3 regions of the Bradyrhizobium lupini genome follow, and region 1 is predicted to be linked to each of the others. Evidence: predicted binding sites of a transcription regulator. Region 1 holds the regulator's gene; each other region holds the start of a gene.
What was found. Region 1 encodes LexA, which represses DNA repair genes until DNA is damaged. Its sites were predicted from a motif close to TGTTCNNNNTGTGTTCNG; they were not measured.

Region 1 (5,943 bases):
TTCGATCGCATCATGATGGCGGTCGGGAACGTGCGGATCGATCTTGCCGAACTTGCCCACGCGGGAATTGATGGTGCGCGTCCAGATCCAGCGATTGTCGTAGCGGACGTCGTCGGCGAAGGCGAGCTCCGTCCCCGGCAGCAGGCAGACGGCAACAGACGGATCGGCTGCAGAGGCGAAGCCGCGCGTCGAGGTGCCGCGGAAGCTTGTCGTGACGATCGTCTCGCCGACTTCGGCGGGGCGCGACGCGACGGCATGTAGGCTGTAGTCACACATCGGGTGCTCCTCATGCTGGGATAGCAACCCGCGTCTCTTATCGAGGCGCAGGCCTCTATCAGAGTGGAAGCACGAACGCTCTGCTTGGTTGTGGGCAAATCTGCGGCTGGCTTCCGCAAGCCGCGATCACATTATCTTTCCCGAATTCAATAGGAACAAAGCTCGCCGCGATGCATTCGGGAGGCGCGTACGCGAACATTGCCAACTTGGCTGCAACGGCCGAACTTGACCGCTGGTCGCTGTTTCCTCGAACAACCGAGCCGCGAAGCGGTGCTGCTTGAAGCGGTGCTGCTTCGTCGGCGTGGCGAGGAGCCAGCGTTGGAGGAGGGGCCGGATAGTCTGTGCAGAACCAGAAAGGCTATCCAGCCGGAGCGGACGATGATCCGCTCCAATCTCTGACCGGCGATGCCGATCGGAAGCGCGCGAGGCGCCAAGCACCTCCGGCATGAAGTGCTTCCGATATGAAGTACTGCCGATAGAAAGACTCCCGGTATCAGTACTTCCGGTAAAGCCCGATCAGCTTGCCCTGAATCTTCACCCGGTTGGGCGGCAGGATGCGGACCTCATAGGCCGCGTTGGCGGGCTCGAGCGCGATCGAGGCGCCGCGACGGCGGAAGCGCTTCAGCGTCGCTTCCTCGTCGTCGATCAGCGCCACCACGATGTCGCCGGTATCGGCGCTCTCGTTGCGCTGGATCAGGGCCATGTCGCCGTCGAGAATGCCGGCTTCGACCATCGAGTCGCCGCGCACTTCCAGCGCGTAATGCTCGCCCGAGCCGAGCATGTCAGGCGGTACGCTGATAGTATGGCTGCGGGTCTGCAACGCCTCGATCGGCGTGCCGGCCGCGATGCGGCCCATCACCGGCACCGCGACGGGACGTTCGCCCTCGTCAGCGGGCAGGCTCGCGCTCGCACGCACCTTGCCGAGATTGCCCTCGATGACGCTCGGCGTGAAGCCGCGGCGGCTGCCAGCGGCTGCCTGGAGCTCCGGCAGCTTGATGACTTCAATCGCACGGGCGCGGTTGGGCAGGCGTCGGATGAAGCCACGCTCCTCGAGCGCCGTGATCAGGCGATGGATGCCCGACTTCGAGCGCAGATCGAGCGCATCCTTCATCTCGTCGAAGGAGGGCGGCACGCCGCTTTCCTTCAGACGTTCACTGATGAACCGCAGAAGCTCGTATTGTTTGCGCGTTAACATCTCGACCAAAGTCCCCCGGTTGATGTCGTCCGATTCCGAGACGCTGAATTCGGCCATAAGCCGCTGCATGCTCGAAACAAATCATGAACAGACACTATATGTTCGATACATGTTCCGCAACTGCTTAATTTACCGTGAACAGAGCAAAGTGCGCGGAACGCGCGTTGCGGGGGCGCTCAGACGGGGAGCCGCAACACTTCGCAAGCCGTGCCGGCTTCGGCCTTCGGCGCGAATGGTGCGCGGACGAGAAGTACCTGTGCTGCAGCGAGATCTGCAAGCAGCGAAGAGTCCTGATGATTGACGGGAACAACGACGCGTGTGCCATCGTCACGCTCCTCAAGATGCGCGCGCAGATAGTCCTCGCGCTGGTCGTTGGCGCCGACGTCGCGGCCGAGCACGGCGCGTTCACGGCGATGGTGAATCACTGAACGGCCCGACAGGGCGCGAATCAGCGGCACCATGAACAGGAAAGCGCACACGTAGGACGATACGGGATTGCCCGGCAGGCCGATCACACCCATTGCGCCGAGTCGCCCGTGCATCATTGGCTTGCCTGGCCGCATCGCGATCTTCCAGAACGCCATCGCGATGCCTTCGTCCCGCAGTGCCTGCTGGACCAGATCGTGGTCGCCGACCGATGCGCCGCCGGTCGTGATCAGGACGTCGGCGCCGCTCTCGCGGGCGCGGCGGATGCCGGCGGTGGTCGCCTCCAGCGTGTCGGCGGCAATACCGAGGTCGATGGTCTCGGCGCCCTCGCTGCGGGCGAGCGCGTGCAGGGCGTAGCCGTTGGAATAGACGATCTGGCCGTGGCCGGGCGTGGTGCCCGGCATCACCAGCTCGTCGCCGGTGGCGAGAATCGCGACTTTCGGACGCCTGACAACGGCAAGGTGCGGATGATCCATCCCGGCGGCGAGCGCGAGGTCTCGCTCGGTCAAACGGCTTCCTTGCGCAGGAGCACGTCGCCCTCGCGGAAATCGACGCCGGCGGGGCGGATGTGCCGGCCGGCGATTGCGGCTTCCTTGATCGTGATCCGCTTGCCGGCGGCGACCGTGTCCTCCTGGATCACGACGGCGTCCGCGCCAAAGGGAACGACGCCGCCGGTGAAGATCCGCACGGCCTCGCCGGCTCCGACCGTCCCCTCGAACGGTCGGCCCGCTGCGACTTCGCCGATGACGGTGAGCTCCGAATCGATCGTCGCGGCATCGGCCGCGCGCACCGCGTAGCCGTCCATCGCCGACATCGCCTGCGGCGGCTGCGTGCGCCGCGCCACGACGTCACGCGCGAGCACGCGATGGTAGGCCTCGTCGAGGGAAATCATTTCTTCCGGCAGCGGCTCTGCACCCGCCAGCACCGCGGCAAGCGCGTCAGAAACCGGCATCAAGGCCACGGCGAAAACTCCTGCTCGGCACGTTCGGGCGAATGTTCCGCACGTCTTCTAGCCGAGCGCAGGCGCAGAGGCAAAAGCGGCTGAGCAGGCACAGTCATCCCGCCCCTTCACATTGTTCCGGAAGGCAGGATCAAGCGCGTCGCGGCATGATCCGAAGGAGGTCACAGATCGGCAGGAGAGTGGTCATGGAAGCGACGAAAATCATGGCAAGGCGAGAACGCGCCATGGCCTGAATCGATCAGCTCCCTGCCTGCCCGGGAGTTACGTCGGGCGCCTTGGATCCCTGATCCTTGTCGGGCAGCGGGTCGGCTTGGGATTTCAGGTCGGCGGCCTTGCTCACAAGCTTGGCGGAAAGGTCCGAATCTGAAGTTGTCCTCGCGAATTCAAGAAGAAGAGAGGCCTGCTTGGTGAGGTAGGTTTTGCCCAGCACGATGATGCATCCGTCCGTAGAAGTCCCAACGGACTCTAAGAGTCCGGAAGGCGGTATTCCGTTCCCGGAACTCTGTATAAAAATGTACAAAGTGATCCGGTTCCTCAATTTTTCAAAATTGGTCCGTCGGGCCGTGCCGTCGTGGGTTTCGCGACAACGGACCGTCGTCAAATGCCCAATGCCTTCAATGCGTTCCCGACGTCACGCGGCGAGGTCACATGCACCGCCGTCAAGCCGCGCGCGCGCGCTCCCTCGATGTTTTCGGCAAGATCGTCGAAGAACACGATGCGCCCGGCGGGCACGCCGATCGCCGCAACGACGTGGTCGAAGGCCTCCGCATCCGGTTTGCGCAGGCCGATGCTGGACGACAAATACAGCTCGCGGAAATGGCCGAGGAGGTCGGCATATTCCCTCGAGAAATGGTCCACGTGCGGCCGGTTGGTGTTGGAGAAAGCATAGAGCGGCATCTGTTTCGCTGCGCGCGGCAGCAGCTCGGCGATGTCAGGCATTTCGCCGGCGAAAATCGCGTTCCAGCCTTCCAGGAACTGCGCATCCGAAATGCCGATTCCGAGCGAGGCTCGCAATGAGGCGAAATAGTCCTCATCGCTGATCTTCCCCATCTCGTGCAACCGATAGGCTTCGCTGTCCCGCACATAGCGCGCGACGATGGCTTCGGGCTTGCAGCCGGCATGTCCCGCCCAGCAGGCGATCGCCTTGGAGAAATCGATATCGAGCACGACGCGGCCGAGATCGAACAGGAGCGCATCCGCGCTGCCGGGAGAGAGCGATGTCACCTGCGTCCTTTCACTCAGTATCGATACGGCTCGTGGTCGAACAGCGGAAACGCGCTGAACACACTCGGCGCGTTGGTTGCGGTCGCCTGGTGCAGGCAGGATTTGTTGACCTCGGCGAACGAGGTCGCACCCAAGAGGCCGAGGCAGCGCAGCACTTCGTCCTCGAGCAGTTCCAGCATGCGCGCCACGCCGGCTTCGCCGGCCGCCGCCAGCGCCCAGCATTGCAGCCGGCCGATGCCGACGAGGTCGGCGCCCGCCGCGATCGCCTTGACGATGTCGGTGCCGCGACAGACACCGCCATCGACCATGATCTTGGCGCGGCCGTTCACGGCGTCGACGATCTCGGGCAGCACGTGCATGGCGCCGCGACCGTGATCGAGCTGACGGCCGCCATGGTTGGAGACGTAGATCCATTCGACGCCGTGATCGATCGCGATCAGCGCGTCCTCCGGCGTCGCGATGCCCTTGAGGATCAGCGGGATCTTGAACTTGTCCTTGATCATCTTCACCGTCCGCCACTCCAGACCCTTCTGGTAATCGCCCCCGGTGGCGCGCAAGCGGCTCTCGCGAACGTAGCGCTTGGCGATGTCACGTTCGCGGCGGCTGTAGTGGGCGGTGTCGACGGTCAGGCAGAAGGCGGCGTAGGCGTTCTTCTCGGCCCGGCTGACGACGTCGGCGACGAAGGCGTCATCGCCGCGCACATAGAGCTGGTAGAGCCGCAGCGCGTCGGACGCAGCTTCGGCGGTCTTTTCTAGGCCGGGCTCGGACACCGAACTGAGCATGTGCGCCGCACCGAAAGTGCCGCAGGCGCGTGCCACGCTCGCCGCACCATCCGGATCGAAGATCTGGAGCGCGCCGACCGGGGCGAGGACCACGGGCAGGCGCATCTTGCGGCCGAACTGTTCGACCGAACCTGTAACCTTGCGAACATCGCGCAGCACGCGCGGGCGGAAAGCGATCTCGTCCAGCGCCATGCGGTTGCGACGCATCGTGGTCTCGGTCTCGGCCGCGCCGACGATATAGTCCCATGCATTCTGGTTGAGGTTGGCGCGGGCTTTCCGGATGAATTCATGCAGATTCTGGAACGGCTCGGTGCTGGCGCCGAGCTCGACGTTCCTTTCCGGTTGGATGCGGGGTGCTTCGTTCATTGTTATCCTCCCGAGAATTTGAAGCCTTCCCTGATCGCCTAACCCGTCCGGGGCGCCAAAACCATCCTAAAATGGCATGGCTGCGAGGCGCGGGCCGGCCGGCCGACCCCCGCTGCGCACGAACCGGTCCTGCAACGTTGCCGAAAGTTTGGGTCCGGACCAACCGATTTTTACGGTGTACCCGCCGGCGTGGCATCCCGGCCTTGAAGAAACCAGAATGGTATTGTGAGAAGCAGGCTGGATCGCCATTTGCATGGCGGCTCCCAGCCCACCGAACCGCGAAGCAAAAAGGCCAGCCTATCCATGCGGAAAACCCTGCTGTTTCCACTGGGCGCGCTCACCGGAGCGTGTCTGACCCTTTTGGTAGCCAGTCCGCACGGCGGCGTTTGGGCGGCACGGGCGGCAGCGAGCGCGGATGACGCCTATTCCAAGCTCAATCTGTTCGGCGAAGTGTTCGAGCGGGTGAAGGCGAGCTATGTCGAGAAGCCTGACAATGCCAAGCTGATCGAAGGCGCGATCACCGGCATGGTGACCTCGCTCGATCCGCACTCGCGCTACATGAACGACAAGGCCTGGACCGAGATGCAGGAGACCACCTCCGGCGAGTTCGGCGGGCTCGGCATCGAGGTCACGATGGAGGAGGGGCTGGTCAAGGTCGTCTCGCCGATCGACGACACGCCGGCATCCAAGGCCGGCATCATGTCGGGCGACCT
Region 2 (5,943 bases), 2.1 Mb from region 1:
TCGAGGGACGCATCAATGCACTGGCGCGCGTGCACACGATCCTGTCGCTATCGAGCTGGCAGGGCGCCGAACTCTCGAAGCTGATCGACGAGGAGCTTGCGCCCTATTCCCTCGGCGGCCAGATCAAATTGGCGGGGTCGGAAGTTCAGTTGCTGCCGGCAACCGCCCAGACGCTGGCGCTGGCGCTGCATGAGCTTTTCACCAACTCGGCGAAATATGGCGCGCTCTCGACGCGGACGGGACGGCTCGCAATCGGCTGGCAGGTCGAGGACGAGCTGCTCACGCTGACCTGGGAGGAATCCGGCGGCCCGCTCGTCATGACGCCAAAATCCCGCGGCTTTGGTACGCGTAGCCTGCTTGCGAGCGTCGAGTCCCAGCTCGGCGGGCAGGCGCGATCTGATTGGCGCGCCGAGGGTCTGCTGTGTCGGCTCGAGGTGCCGTTGGTCCGCAAGACTGCCGCGACGACCGCGCCCGGCAACTTCGAAGCCGCCAGCTCCGCCGAATTGCAGCGCGCTTCCGGCTAACCGGAGGCCGCACTCTTCCTGCGCTGCGTCGTTTGCGGCTCGCGCGCGACCCGTCCTTCGAGCCAGGCTTCTGTTTGGGCGAGATCGCGCAGAGCCTTGGCATAGCGGCACGCCGCGCTTCGCTCCGCGCCGCGGGGCAGCTTGCGCGCTTTGCGGAGGATGTCCGCAGCGGCGTTACGATAAGCCAGAGAGCGATAGAGAAAGACCACCTTACCCATATCGAATGTTCCCGTGTTGCGCGGTCATTCTCGCCCACCCGGCATGAACGTCGGATGAAGCGGATGATGACAATTCCTTCATGCGGGTGGAACCGGCGCGTGTCGCAGGCGTTGCATGCGAGATTGGGATAGAGTTCCATGCGCGCGAAGAAGTCGTCTGACCTGATCTCTCCCAGCGGGCTCGTCAAGCTGATGACGCACGCGATGATGGGCGCAGCCTTAGGACTCGCTTTCAGCCTCTTGCTCGTGCTGTCCAATCCCGGCGTCGCCAATTTGCTGAGTCACGGCGGAAGGCAGGCCGTGGTCATTTTCGCCCTCACCTTGGTGACGACGTTCGCGATCGGCGCGACACTGACCGGCGTCGTATTCATCCTCGCCGAGGACAAGCAATCTTGAACTATGCGTGCTTTACCGGAATTTCTTCGTTCGGAACTCCTGCGACGAATGGCAGTTTGCTGCCTGCGTCAATTCAACTCAGGGAGTTCCCGCAGATGAAGACCACCAAGCTCGCTCTTGCCGTGATGTTGGCAACCGGCCTCGCCGCCGCACCGTTCGCAGTGCAGGCCAAGTCGCATAAGGCAAAACACGGATCATCGATGTCGACGTCGCAGACCACCACGGGCGCCAACACCAAGTCCTCCAAGGGTGCTGATCCCTCCGGTCAGGGCGGCTCCGGCCCCGGCTCCGACCAGGGCGGCACCATGACGAACAACAAGGCCGGTATGAGCAACACCAAGTAGGCGTTCGGCGAAAACACGAAGGCCCCGCGATCGCGGGGCCTTTTGCTTTGGGATTCGAACAGACTTCTCTCGGGCCGCTTCGTCAACATGCGGTATCGACGAGCCCCGCACCTCGCGTTGCGCGCAGGCTTCAGCTACGATGGCTGCCCAGGATGTCAGGATGAACGCCTGCAGGATCTGACTTCACCAGATGGTCGAGTCGTGCGCGCTTGCGCGCGATCAAGAGCTGGGCCGCGGCGTCGTCGAGCCCCTCGCGTTGCAGCTGCCGGATGGCAGAGCCCAGTTCGAGAATCTCGGCGCGCAGCTTTAGAATCCGGTATGCATCCGGGACTTCCTCCACCGTGCGCTCCCAAGGCTCTCAGCGGCTCGCGATCACGCGCAGAGGACTACCTGATGTCTTCGCGGAACGAAGGCGCATCCTATCGCGGACATTCGGCAGGACATCGCCGCCACCTGCAGCCTTCCATTCGCCGATCAGCAGATTGATTTTCCGGCGCAGATCCATTTGCGCCAGGGCCTTCTCCGTGCAGTCCCGATCGCGCTCGACGAGCTCGCGTACGGCCGCCTCGACATCGGCCATTTCCAGCCTCAAGGCGCTGATTTTACGTCGAATTTCATTAATTCTGTTGTCCATGGCTTGTTAGAACAAAATAAGAACATATAGTCAAGTCACGATTTCAGAAGGGAGAAGCGACATGCAGGTTCAAGGTAAATACGATGCCAAGTCTTTCCTCACCGAGCAGATGACGCGGGCGCAGGGCCTCCGGCTGAAACGGCTGAGCGAAGAGGCGTATCAGCCCGCGCAATACGCGCGGGATCTGTCCTCCAGCGAGGCAGCACGGCGCATTCAGGTGCTGGAAGCGGAGATCGAGCTGGCGGATTCGTTCTAGGCTAGGTCGCCTATCCGGAACGTTGCTTGCACTTTCGGAACCATGCCTGTCCCGGATTGTTTTCCCAGGCCAAGGGAGAACATGCATGGCACGCAAGGCAAAGAAGCGCCGCTACTCGCGCAGCTCCGGCAGCGATGTCGAAGGCGAGATGAAGCGCTACAAGAAGGGGACCGCGAAAAGCGGACCGGGCGGTCGAGGCGGACGCGTGAAGAGCCGCAAGCAGGCAATCGCGATCGGCCTGTCGAAAGCGCGCAAGAAGGGCAAGAAGGTCCCGAAGAAGGCCGCGAAACGAAAGACGTCCAAGAAGACGTCAAAGAAGACATCTCGGAAAACATCCAAGAAGACTTCGAGAAAGAGTTCGAAGAAGACGTCGAAGCGCAAATCCTCCAAACGGTCGCGCTGACCTCAGTCAGATCATGCTGCCCGGCATGAAGCAGCGGATCGAAACGCCGAACGCGGTCTTCACCGGCCACACCATGGTGCGGCCGGCCCGGTTCGGCTCGGTGATCACGGCTTCGTCCGGTACCTCGACCCACTCGCCGTCGAGCCGCACGCGGTAATGTCCATTGTGCGAGTCCCAATCGGGATCGGCGACCGCAAACCCATCCGCATCCGAGCAGCACGGACCGAGATGGCTGCGCAGGCCGTCGAACCACGGCTTGAGAGGTGAGTCCGCGTAGCGGCCGTCGTCGCGCCCGAGAGCGTTTCCACCCCATAGCACGAGTGGCGCTACCAACGGCGCCACAAGCAGCGCACTTCTCAGCGAGAGCTTCAATCGATCCATGTCGGCACCGATCAAATACGAATTGCCGGCCGGCTCAGCGGCGGCAAGTTCGAAGTTCCACGCTTGCAATCGTCGGCGGCTTCATTGCCGCCGAGTCTGTACGAGATCCGCAATTGTGATGAGCGAACACGGCTTTTTCGGACGAAACCGGGTCATCCTCCCTGCCGTTAACGAGAATGTTATCGGCGATCTGCGGAAATCCTGAAGGCGAACGGGAAAGGCGGCCAGAAGGCCGCCTTTTTGGAGTTGCGCCGATCGACGTTCGCCTTATGCGAGCGGCACCGCGACGAACCGGGTCGCCTGTGCGCTTCGGACCTGCAGCAGCACGCTGCGCTTGCCGGACGATTTCGCCTGCGCCAGTTCCGAACGGACATCGCCGATATTGGCGACGGCCTTGCCGCCCACATTGAGGATGACGTCGCCGGTCTGGATGCCGCGTTGCGCGGCCGGCCCTTGCGGATCGACTTCAGTGACGACGACGCCCTTCTGGCCGGCGCCCTGCACGTCGCCGGCCGGAGCCAGGCTGAGCCCCAGACGCGGCGGCATGCCGGCATCTGGCTGCGACTTGCCCTCGTCGGCCCTAGCCTGCCGCTCGTTCGGCAACTCGCCAAGCGCCAGTGTCACCGTCTTGCTGTCGCCTTTGTGGACGACATCGAGCTTCACGGACGTGCCGGGCGCCAGGGTAGCGATGGTGCGGGCGAGATCGCGGGAATCCTTGATCGCGGTGCCGTTGACGGCGGTGATGACGTCGCCCGCCTCGATGCCCGCCTTCGCCGCCGGGCTGCCGTCCTGCGGATTGTCGACGATCGCGCCGCGCGCCTCCTTGAGGCCCAGACTGTCGGCGATATCCGACGTCACCGGCTGCACCTGGACGCCGAGCCAGCCGCGTGTGACCGCGCCCTTGTCCTTCAACTGTGCGACGACGAGCTTTGCGGTCGAAGCCGGAATGTCGAAGCCGATGCCGACCGAGCCGCCGGAGGGCGAGAAGATCGCAGTGTTCACGCCGATCACGTTGCCATTCATGTCGAAGGCCGGGCCGCCGGAATTGCCCTTGTTGATCGGCGCGTCGATCTGGATGAAGTCGTCATAGGGACCATTGCCGATGTCGCGGCCGCTGGCCGAGACGATGCCGGCGGTCACGGTGCCGCCGAGGCCGAAGGGATTGCCGACCGCGACCACCCAGTCGCCGATACGCGGCTTCTGGTCGGAGAATCTGACGAACGGAAAATCCTTCTTGCCCTCGACCTTGATCAGCGCGAGATCCGTTTTCGGATCGGTGCCGACCACTTTCGCGCTGTAGATGGTGCCGTCGTCCATCGTCACTTGCACCGATTCGGCGTGATCGACGACGTGGTTGTTGGTCACGGCATAGCCGTCGGCGGAGATGAAGAAGCCGGAGCCCTCACCCGTGATCATCTGGCGGCGCTGGCGCGGCATGCCCTCCATGCCACCCGGGCCGCGGAAGCCGAATTGCCGCGAGAACTGGTCGAACGGCGTCGCCTCGTCCGAATCCATCCGGTTCTGTTGCAGCATCGCGCTCTTATCATTGTTCTGGTCGATCCTGACCCGCACCGAAATGACGGCGGGTTTGACCATGCTGACGAGGTCGCCGAAGCCCGGCGGTGTCGCGGCGGTCTCCGCGGCCTGGGCGGGCGCAATGAAGGAGGTCGCGCTGAACGGCGAAGAGCCGGGAGCAGTCGCCAGCACGGCCACGCCAAGCGCGGCCACGGTGCCGAGCAGCGCGAGCCGGCGCGGCCTCAGGACCTTGCGGGACGTTGTGGTGTCGGAATTGACGTGATCGCTCATGTCGATATGTCCATGTTGGGTAAGTCGCCTTGCACCCAACATGGTGGCCGCCACCTTACAGCGTCCCGTCCACGCGATTAAATCTTGGCAAAGTAGCCGGGCCGGCGATACGGCCAAAGGTCAAGGCTGCACGTTTGATGCAGCTCAACGCGGGCCATGCGCACCGTGGAAGACTGCGGCCACCGGATGATGTCCATCGGAGGCACGTCATGTACAAAGACATTCTCGTCCACATCCCCACCGAGCGGCCGATCCGCCCGGTGATCGACGGCTCGATCTCGCTCGCAGCGGGCCTCAACGCCCATCTCGATGCAGTTGCGGTTGGCTATGTGGCAACCAGTGCGGCCTATATCGTGGAGGGCGGCGCTGCGGTGGCGGCGGTGTTCGAGATGGAGCGCGAGAGTGCAGTGGAGCGGGCCGAGGCGGCGCTCGCGGTATTCAAGAGCAAAGCGATGAACGCCGGCATTTCCTACACATGCCACCCACTCGGGGCGATGCCGGGGGATGCGGTCGGCTTGCTCGGCGAGATGGCGCGGCTGCACGATCTCAGCATCGTGCTCCAGCCGGATCCGGCGCAAGGCTCACTCGACAACGATGTGCCCGGCGAGATCCTGTTCCAGGCGGGTGGCCTGGTGCTTTTCCTGCCCTACACCTTCCATGGAGCGTTCAAGGCGAAACGGATCGGCATCTGCTGGGATGGCAGCCGCCTCGCCGCGCGCGCTATGCGCGACGCCTCACCATTCCTGGCCCGCGCCGAGGAGATCGTGATCATTGCGATCAACGTAACAGATATGGTTCCCGAGGAAGTCTCGACGCGCAATCTGGCAAGGCATCTCGGCCGGCGCGGACTGTCGACCCGCACGGTCAACCTGTCGGCGGCGCGCTCTGACATTCAGCCGACCATGCTGTCGCTGGCAGCCGATGAGAACCTGGATCTTCTGATCATGGGCGGCTACGGCCATTCGCGTTTGCAAGAACGGT
Region 3 (5,943 bases), 380 kb from region 1:
TCTGTTTGCACTTATCCGCTCGATTGTTGCCGGATGGGCGTATGCGCTCTGGGTCAAACTGGCGACATGGCTCGAGCCGAAAATTCAACGGCGTTGGGTGAAGATTGCCGTAGGAGGCCTCCTCGGCCTGGCAGCCTTTTTTATGATTCCGATCGTGATGGCGCTGTTGGGCCTTTGAAGACAATGAAATCCGTTCTCACCGTCGCACTGGCAATCGGGGCCCTCGTCTCGACGGTGCTGCTCGTCATGGAGCAGCTAACCGACTACTCCACCCCTGTGATGGCATGGGAGATGCCGGGTATATCCGCAGCTTACCTTTTCTGGGGAGCTGTCGGCAGTTCCGTTTTCTTGGGCGTCGCCATCACTTGGGCCGTGAACGCCATCGTTTACGGGGCGCCCGCTTTCGTTGTCCTTACAGTCATCAAGCTGGCAATCCGCGATCTGCCGAAGTGACAGAACTGAGCTCGGCGCGGAGCCGATGCTCAGCGCGCTCAAGAAAATGAGCGGCAGCAGGTCATGCAAGGCGCCTGACGCGCCTTGCATGATCGTCTGAAATTTCGCCTGCCGGCGAGCGGCCGGACGGCCGACATCATGAACCACGACGGAGTTCGAGGCGACGAATGCCCGTAAACGAAGGTCTCTCGTCGTGAAATGGTTTAGACGATACGCAGTTGGCTGGCTGATCGCGGTGCTCCTGTTCTCGGGCCGAGACAGTTACAAACGGCCCGGCGAAGACATGCGCTACGGGGCCATCCTTATGGTAGCCGCCGGTTGGCCTGTTGTTGCCGCGATTGTCGTGGGAAGCACCATCGGTGACATCGTACATGACGTGAAGCAAGGCAAAGCAGGATGAGTGCCCGGCTCGCAAAGCGACAGGCCGCGATCCCGGCATTGAAGTTGTGGAATCGACATTGCGGGATCGTGCGCTCAATCGACGCTGTCTGTGCCCGACGAAATGCAGCGCGCTCAACGTTTGTGAATGCAGCGTTGGCCGAACGCCTGCAACCTTCCCGCGACACTTCTGATCATCGGTGAGTCATGTTCTTCCGTCTCGCAGGGGCGGGGCGTACATGCCCGCTGTCTACTTCTCGAGCCCGGCCTTTTGCCGCATCGTGTCGATCAGCTCTGACGCCTCTGCCTTGGTCAGATCCTTCTTGGGGAGGGGCTTGTGCGCCTGCTCGGCGAGGGTCTTGAGGTAGGATTCCTGGGCGCCGGTCATCGGGTCGTCGCCGGAAACCCAATCCTTCGGATCCTTTTGTGTGTTGTCCCCGGTGTTGTCAGCTGTCTTGTCAGCCATCGCGATCTCTCCTTTTCCACCTAACGTCGGCGCGCGCTTGTCGTTCCTCATTTGTTCGTCAGTCGAAAACGTGCGGAAATTGAACGTCTCGAGATCTGCCATGAAGAACCGACCTACTGGCCAGCGCGGAACAAGCGCTCCCGCCAAGCGTAGGTTCTGCATGAGCGAGAACCTGTCCCATCTCATCGAACATTCCGTGCAGATCGCCTGGGATTATCTGGAGCGCACCGGACAAGTCAGCGACGCGCCGTTCACCAGCCGCTTTCTCTCGGCCGCCGTCGAAGAGATGGTCCGCAAGGGCGAGCACAGACGCCTCATGCTGGCCAACCGGGCCATCACGGCGTTCGAGCGGCTTTCCAATAGGCAAGCTGCATAGATCGGTCCCCGGCCTTCGGTCGTCACTGCGCGGCGGTCCTGCAGTTCTCCGAGTGCAATTTGTTGAACCCCGGCGAAGCCCGGCGCGACCAACCGCCATGCTGCAAAGCCTGCTCGGCATCGGAATTGGCTTCGCGGCCTATGTGCTGAGACACCAAAGAGGAAAGTCGTGAAGGCGATCACACTGCTCGCGGTGGCGGCCATGCTGCTGGTGGAAATCTTCGGGTCGAAGGCGAGCGTCGGCGGCTCGATGAGCTTCATGCTGGTCTTTGTGCTCGTGATGCTGGCTGTCGCGATCTACGAGGCTTGGTCGAACGAGCGCGGCGCGATCGGATGGATCGTCAACCTGTTCGCTTCGGCGGTTGGCGGGCTGGTTGCGGTTGCCCTGATCGGGATGGCCGTGGAGGCGATGCTGCCATACCTTCACCTCGAAGGTTCGCTCGCGTCCTCGCAACATCCCCTGAAATACGTCCTAGTCGCAGCCATTGCGATCTGCATGGTGCTGGGATCATGGCTGCCGCTGTTGGCCGTCAACCGGTTTCGTCACTGAAGGGCACCCGGCGTCGCGCTCCCTAGCGCTTTGCTTCCTGCTTGCCACGCCTGATTTCCTCAGCCTCGTCCACCAGCTTCAAGGCGGCGCCGTCGTAGCTCAGCTTGAGCCCACGGCCGACAGTCCATATCCATCCGTCCCGGGCGTCCCTGGTTGGCTGGGCGTTGAACTGGTCGGAGATCGATTTGACGGCAGCGTCTTGGGGACCCGGATTGTTCAACTCCGCAATGACGCGCCAGATGGGATGTTTGGGATCAGGATTCCCAGGGTCAACGTCGTCGGCAAAGATCGTGACCTTGGCGCCGTCGACTGCGCACTCCAGGACGTAGGAATCGCGAATCTGACGGCAGCGGTAGCGACGTTGCGTGACGAGCTTGTTGGTTTCGTCGAATGTCATCCCTGGCGAAAAGCCGAGGATGTCGGACTTCTTCACGAGTGCCATAGACGCAGGCTTTAGAAAGCCGGGCTGTACCGCCACGAGAACGGCGGCAACAACAACGATCAAGCCGGCGACAACAATGGCAATCTTCATCAGCCCCTCACAAGAAACGTTCGACCATACAACAGCCGGAGCGTTCTACCAGCCATCGCCCTGCATGCTTCGAGCCTCCGGCTATTTTTGTAGGACTGCACCTTCGGAGGATCACAGCTTCGGAAGATCGCATGGGCACGTATCGGCTGGTCATGAACGTGAAAAACCGCCCCTGACATGACCAGGGGCGGCTTTCACCAAACGGGGTTTCGAACGCGATCTAGTGACCGGTGCCCGGCTTCGTCGTCTTCGGCGGCTTGCCGTCTTCGATCCGGCCTTCGTTGCGCAAGTCGCGACCTTCCTGGGCCTTCTTCTGGCTCTCGGGGGACTTGCCGTGTTCGTTCATCTCTTCTTTGATGAATCCGGCGCCTTCCTTCACTTTACCTTCAACGCTCATGACGATCTCCTTGCTGGAGATGGGGCAACTCGCGGCAAGACCTGACCGTTCCGGTGCGCGCACGATTGTGAGGAGTGCATTCGACAGGTTCCAAAGACCCTTCTCATGAAATGGCCGCGCCGCTTGTGGAAGCGACGCGGCCGGGAAGCGAGCCGTACAGGAAACCGGCTTACTTCTTGTTGCTGCGGGTCTTGGTACCGCCCTGGTCGCTGCCCGGGCCGGAGCCGCCCTGGCCGGAGGCGTCGGGCCTCACCATTCCGCCCTTGCTCATGCCGTCATGGCTCACGCCGGTCGTGCCGCTGCTCTTCGTGCCCTTGTCCGTGTTGGTCATGCCGGGCTTCTGCATGTTGTCGGACTGCGCGGCGGGGCCGGTCTGGGTCTGGGCCAAGGCAGAGCCGCACATGAGGCCGAGGGCGGCGGTCGCAATGACGAGCTTCTTCATCTCAAACTCCTGGTTGGTTGTGTGGGCCAACGGGAGCGCAGAAACCGTGTTCCTAAAACAAGGCGTTCTGGACTGCAAAAATTCTCGTCTGCAACGAGGCGTTGTCGGTTCTGCTTGAATCAGAACTGCTCCAGATTGTTGTGACGCGTTTTCGTCCCGCGAATTTGAAAACGCTCTAAGCCGCAAGCCGCTGATCGGCCGGGCCCGTCAGGTGCTTGAGCACTTCCGCGTGCTCCAGGTCGGGAACCGCAATGGCTGTGTGGCTGTAGCTCGTATTGGTTCGTGAGTTTGCAATCCTGTCCAGGATCTCGCCGCCCTTGATGACGTGGAGACCCATGCCCTCTCCCGACGGGAAGATCGCGAGCACCACGTCATAGGCTGTGATGACGGCGCGAAGCGCTTCGGCCTTGTCTTCGGCAATGTCGACGAACACGCGAACATCGGCCGCGAGTTCACGCAGCTCGTTAAAATCCAGCACTGTGGGGTACTCCAACGCAACGATACTAAGAGGAGCTTGGAGGCGTTAGGTTACCGAAGTCTCAACGGCGCATGCCCAGCCAAAGGTTTATCGACCAGGCGCTCCCGTCCAGCCGATAGGACGCGCGGGCGTTGCCGCTTGCTCGGCAAGGCGCCGGCACGGAAAGAACCTATGGAGCGGGAGGGACGAAGCGCGCCTCATACCCATACGGGCGTCACGCGATACGCGCGTGACTCATGTGCGGTTTACTTGGCGTATCCCTGGGAGCGGAGCCACGCGATCTTGCGGTCGCCATTGATCCAGTCGTCGGCGTCTGCCTTGCTGGTGAAGCCCTTGATTTCGCGCTGTTCGCTGTCCGGGTAATCCGCCAGGATTTTCCAGTCGTTGTCTGCAATGCGGACGGTTTTGAAGGTCACTTTTGTTTTTGCCATGCCGCATTATGCAGGAGATGGCCGAAAAAGAGAACCTGCCTTGTGACGGTCACCGGGGTGGCCGGGCGCAGACCTCGGGGGCCAGCCTGATGGCAGTGCGGGGCCGGGTCCAGGCAAAAACGAAAGCCCCGCCTGGGGGAAGCGGGGCTCTCTGATGGGGGTGAAGCTTGGGGACTTCAAAGAGTTAGACGGCTCAGGGAGAAAATGGTTCAACGCGAAAACGGCGCAAGCTGCGGCATCTTTGCCGGGGCGTCCGGCCCTCCGCAGAACCCCTGCTTGCGTTTTGGGCGTCGATGGGTTCTAAGCCCCGTCACTTCATGAAAGTTGGCATGAAACAGAAGCGCGTTGCGCGGTCGGACCGCGTCTTGAGCAAAGCCTGCTCGCGCGCACAGAAGGAAATTCAGACATGGCGAAGATGACCAAGACTCAGTTGATCGATGCAATTGCCGAGGGCACGCAGCTGTCGAAGAACGACGTGAAGTCGGTCATCGAGTACATGGCGACGGTCGGCTACAAGGAGCTCAACGAGTCCGGCGAGTTCGTCATTCCCGGCTTCGTGAAGATGTCGGTGGTGAACAAGCCGGCGACCGAAGCCCGCATGGGCGTCAATCCCTTCACCAAGGAGCCGATGCAGTTCGCCGCGAAGCCGGCGAGCAAGTCGGTGAAGGCCTCGCCGCTGAAGGTGGCCAAAGACTCCGTCTAAGGGCTCGCGTTTTCGTTGCGGAGGCTTCTTTTCGCGGAGCGCTGCAATGATTGCTTGCTTGTGCTGAACCAATAAGGAACTCTCTTAAGGAACTCTAGGGCGTCGTCAGGCTTTGCTTCCGAAAGGGAGAAATCACATGACTGGTCTCAGCGAAGAAGAGATTCGAAATCGGGCCTATCACCTCTGGAAGGAGGCTGGCGAGCCCGCAGGCACGATGGACACCTTCTGGTATGAGGCCGAAAAGGAGCTTCTCGCCGAGCGGACCAAGCAAGGCGAAGTCCCACCCGGCATGACCGACAATTTGTCGGTCTGACTTTGCTGGTCTAACAGGCGGACAGGGGCGAGCGTCGACAGTTCTCAAAGCAGCCACCCGGCATAACACCCGGGTGGCTGCTTTGCTGTTCGGGCCCTCGTTCGAATCGAGTCGCCTCCTGCGGCCGCCTCAAGAAAAACCCCGGTCTTGGGGACCGGGGCTCTTCAAGCTGGTCGGCCGCGTTGCGACATGCCGCCAGCACCACCGAATTCGACCTGACAACGCGGGGCGGGAAAACTCGTTCCGGCCGCTAGTCCGGCGATACGGACACGTCGATGATCGCCGGCGTATCGACCTGGCGCTCGCGCCAGACGATGAGATCGCATTTGGGATTGAGCCACTGATATTCGGAGCCGCGCGCCTTCAGGTGCGCGAGCGCTGCATCATGTGCGGCGGTCTGATCCGGCGCTTCGACCATGATCTCC

Region 2: a site for LexA is predicted at 2,124-2,141, ahead of AB3L03_RS08720 (DUF3072 domain-containing protein). Genes of this name have one in related genera too.
Region 3: a site for LexA is predicted at 1,339-1,356, ahead of AB3L03_RS00585 (DUF3072 domain-containing protein). Genes of this name have one in related genera too.

What each region holds. Positions count from the first base shown of each region.
Region 1 is NZ_CP162553.1:7,553,675-7,559,617, forward strand. It holds gene AB3L03_RS36350 (hypothetical protein) at 1-276, opposite strand, end outside; gene lexA (transcriptional repressor LexA) at 770-1,471, opposite strand; partial or broken gene glp (gephyrin-like molybdotransferase Glp) at 1,648-2,858, opposite strand; gene AB3L03_RS36365 (hypothetical protein) at 3,097-3,288, opposite strand; gene AB3L03_RS36370 (HAD family phosphatase) at 3,456-4,082, opposite strand; gene AB3L03_RS36375 (alpha-hydroxy acid oxidase) at 4,097-5,230, opposite strand; gene AB3L03_RS36380 (S41 family peptidase) at 5,534-5,943, shown strand, end outside.
Region 2 is NZ_CP162553.1:1,782,963-1,788,905, forward strand. It holds gene AB3L03_RS08690 (HWE histidine kinase domain-containing protein) at 1-524, shown strand, start outside; gene AB3L03_RS08695 (hypothetical protein) at 521-742, opposite strand; gene AB3L03_RS08700 (hypothetical protein) at 881-1,138, shown strand; gene AB3L03_RS08705 (hypothetical protein) at 1,234-1,482, shown strand; gene AB3L03_RS08710 (hypothetical protein) at 1,613-1,822, opposite strand; gene AB3L03_RS08715 (hypothetical protein) at 1,841-2,062, opposite strand; gene AB3L03_RS08720 (DUF3072 domain-containing protein) at 2,178-2,372, shown strand; gene AB3L03_RS08725 (DUF6496 domain-containing protein) at 2,458-2,775, shown strand; gene AB3L03_RS08730 (hypothetical protein) at 2,782-3,156, opposite strand; gene AB3L03_RS08735 (Do family serine endopeptidase) at 3,424-4,962, opposite strand; gene AB3L03_RS08740 (universal stress protein) at 5,172-5,943, shown strand, end outside.
Region 3 is NZ_CP162553.1:110,648-116,590, reverse strand. It holds gene AB3L03_RS00595 (hypothetical protein) at 1-178, shown strand, start outside; gene AB3L03_RS00590 (hypothetical protein) at 184-453, shown strand; gene AB3L03_RS00585 (DUF3072 domain-containing protein) at 1,082-1,297, opposite strand; gene AB3L03_RS00580 (hypothetical protein) at 1,458-1,673, shown strand; gene AB3L03_RS00575 (hypothetical protein) at 1,842-2,222, shown strand; gene AB3L03_RS00570 (hypothetical protein) at 2,245-2,754, opposite strand; gene AB3L03_RS00565 (hypothetical protein) at 2,975-3,151, opposite strand; gene AB3L03_RS00560 (hypothetical protein) at 3,321-3,593, opposite strand; gene AB3L03_RS00555 (hypothetical protein) at 3,769-4,071, opposite strand; gene AB3L03_RS00550 (hypothetical protein) at 4,317-4,502, opposite strand; gene AB3L03_RS00545 (HU family DNA-binding protein) at 4,909-5,205, shown strand; gene AB3L03_RS00540 (DUF2934 domain-containing protein) at 5,342-5,518, shown strand; gene AB3L03_RS00535 (hypothetical protein) at 5,769-5,943, opposite strand, start outside.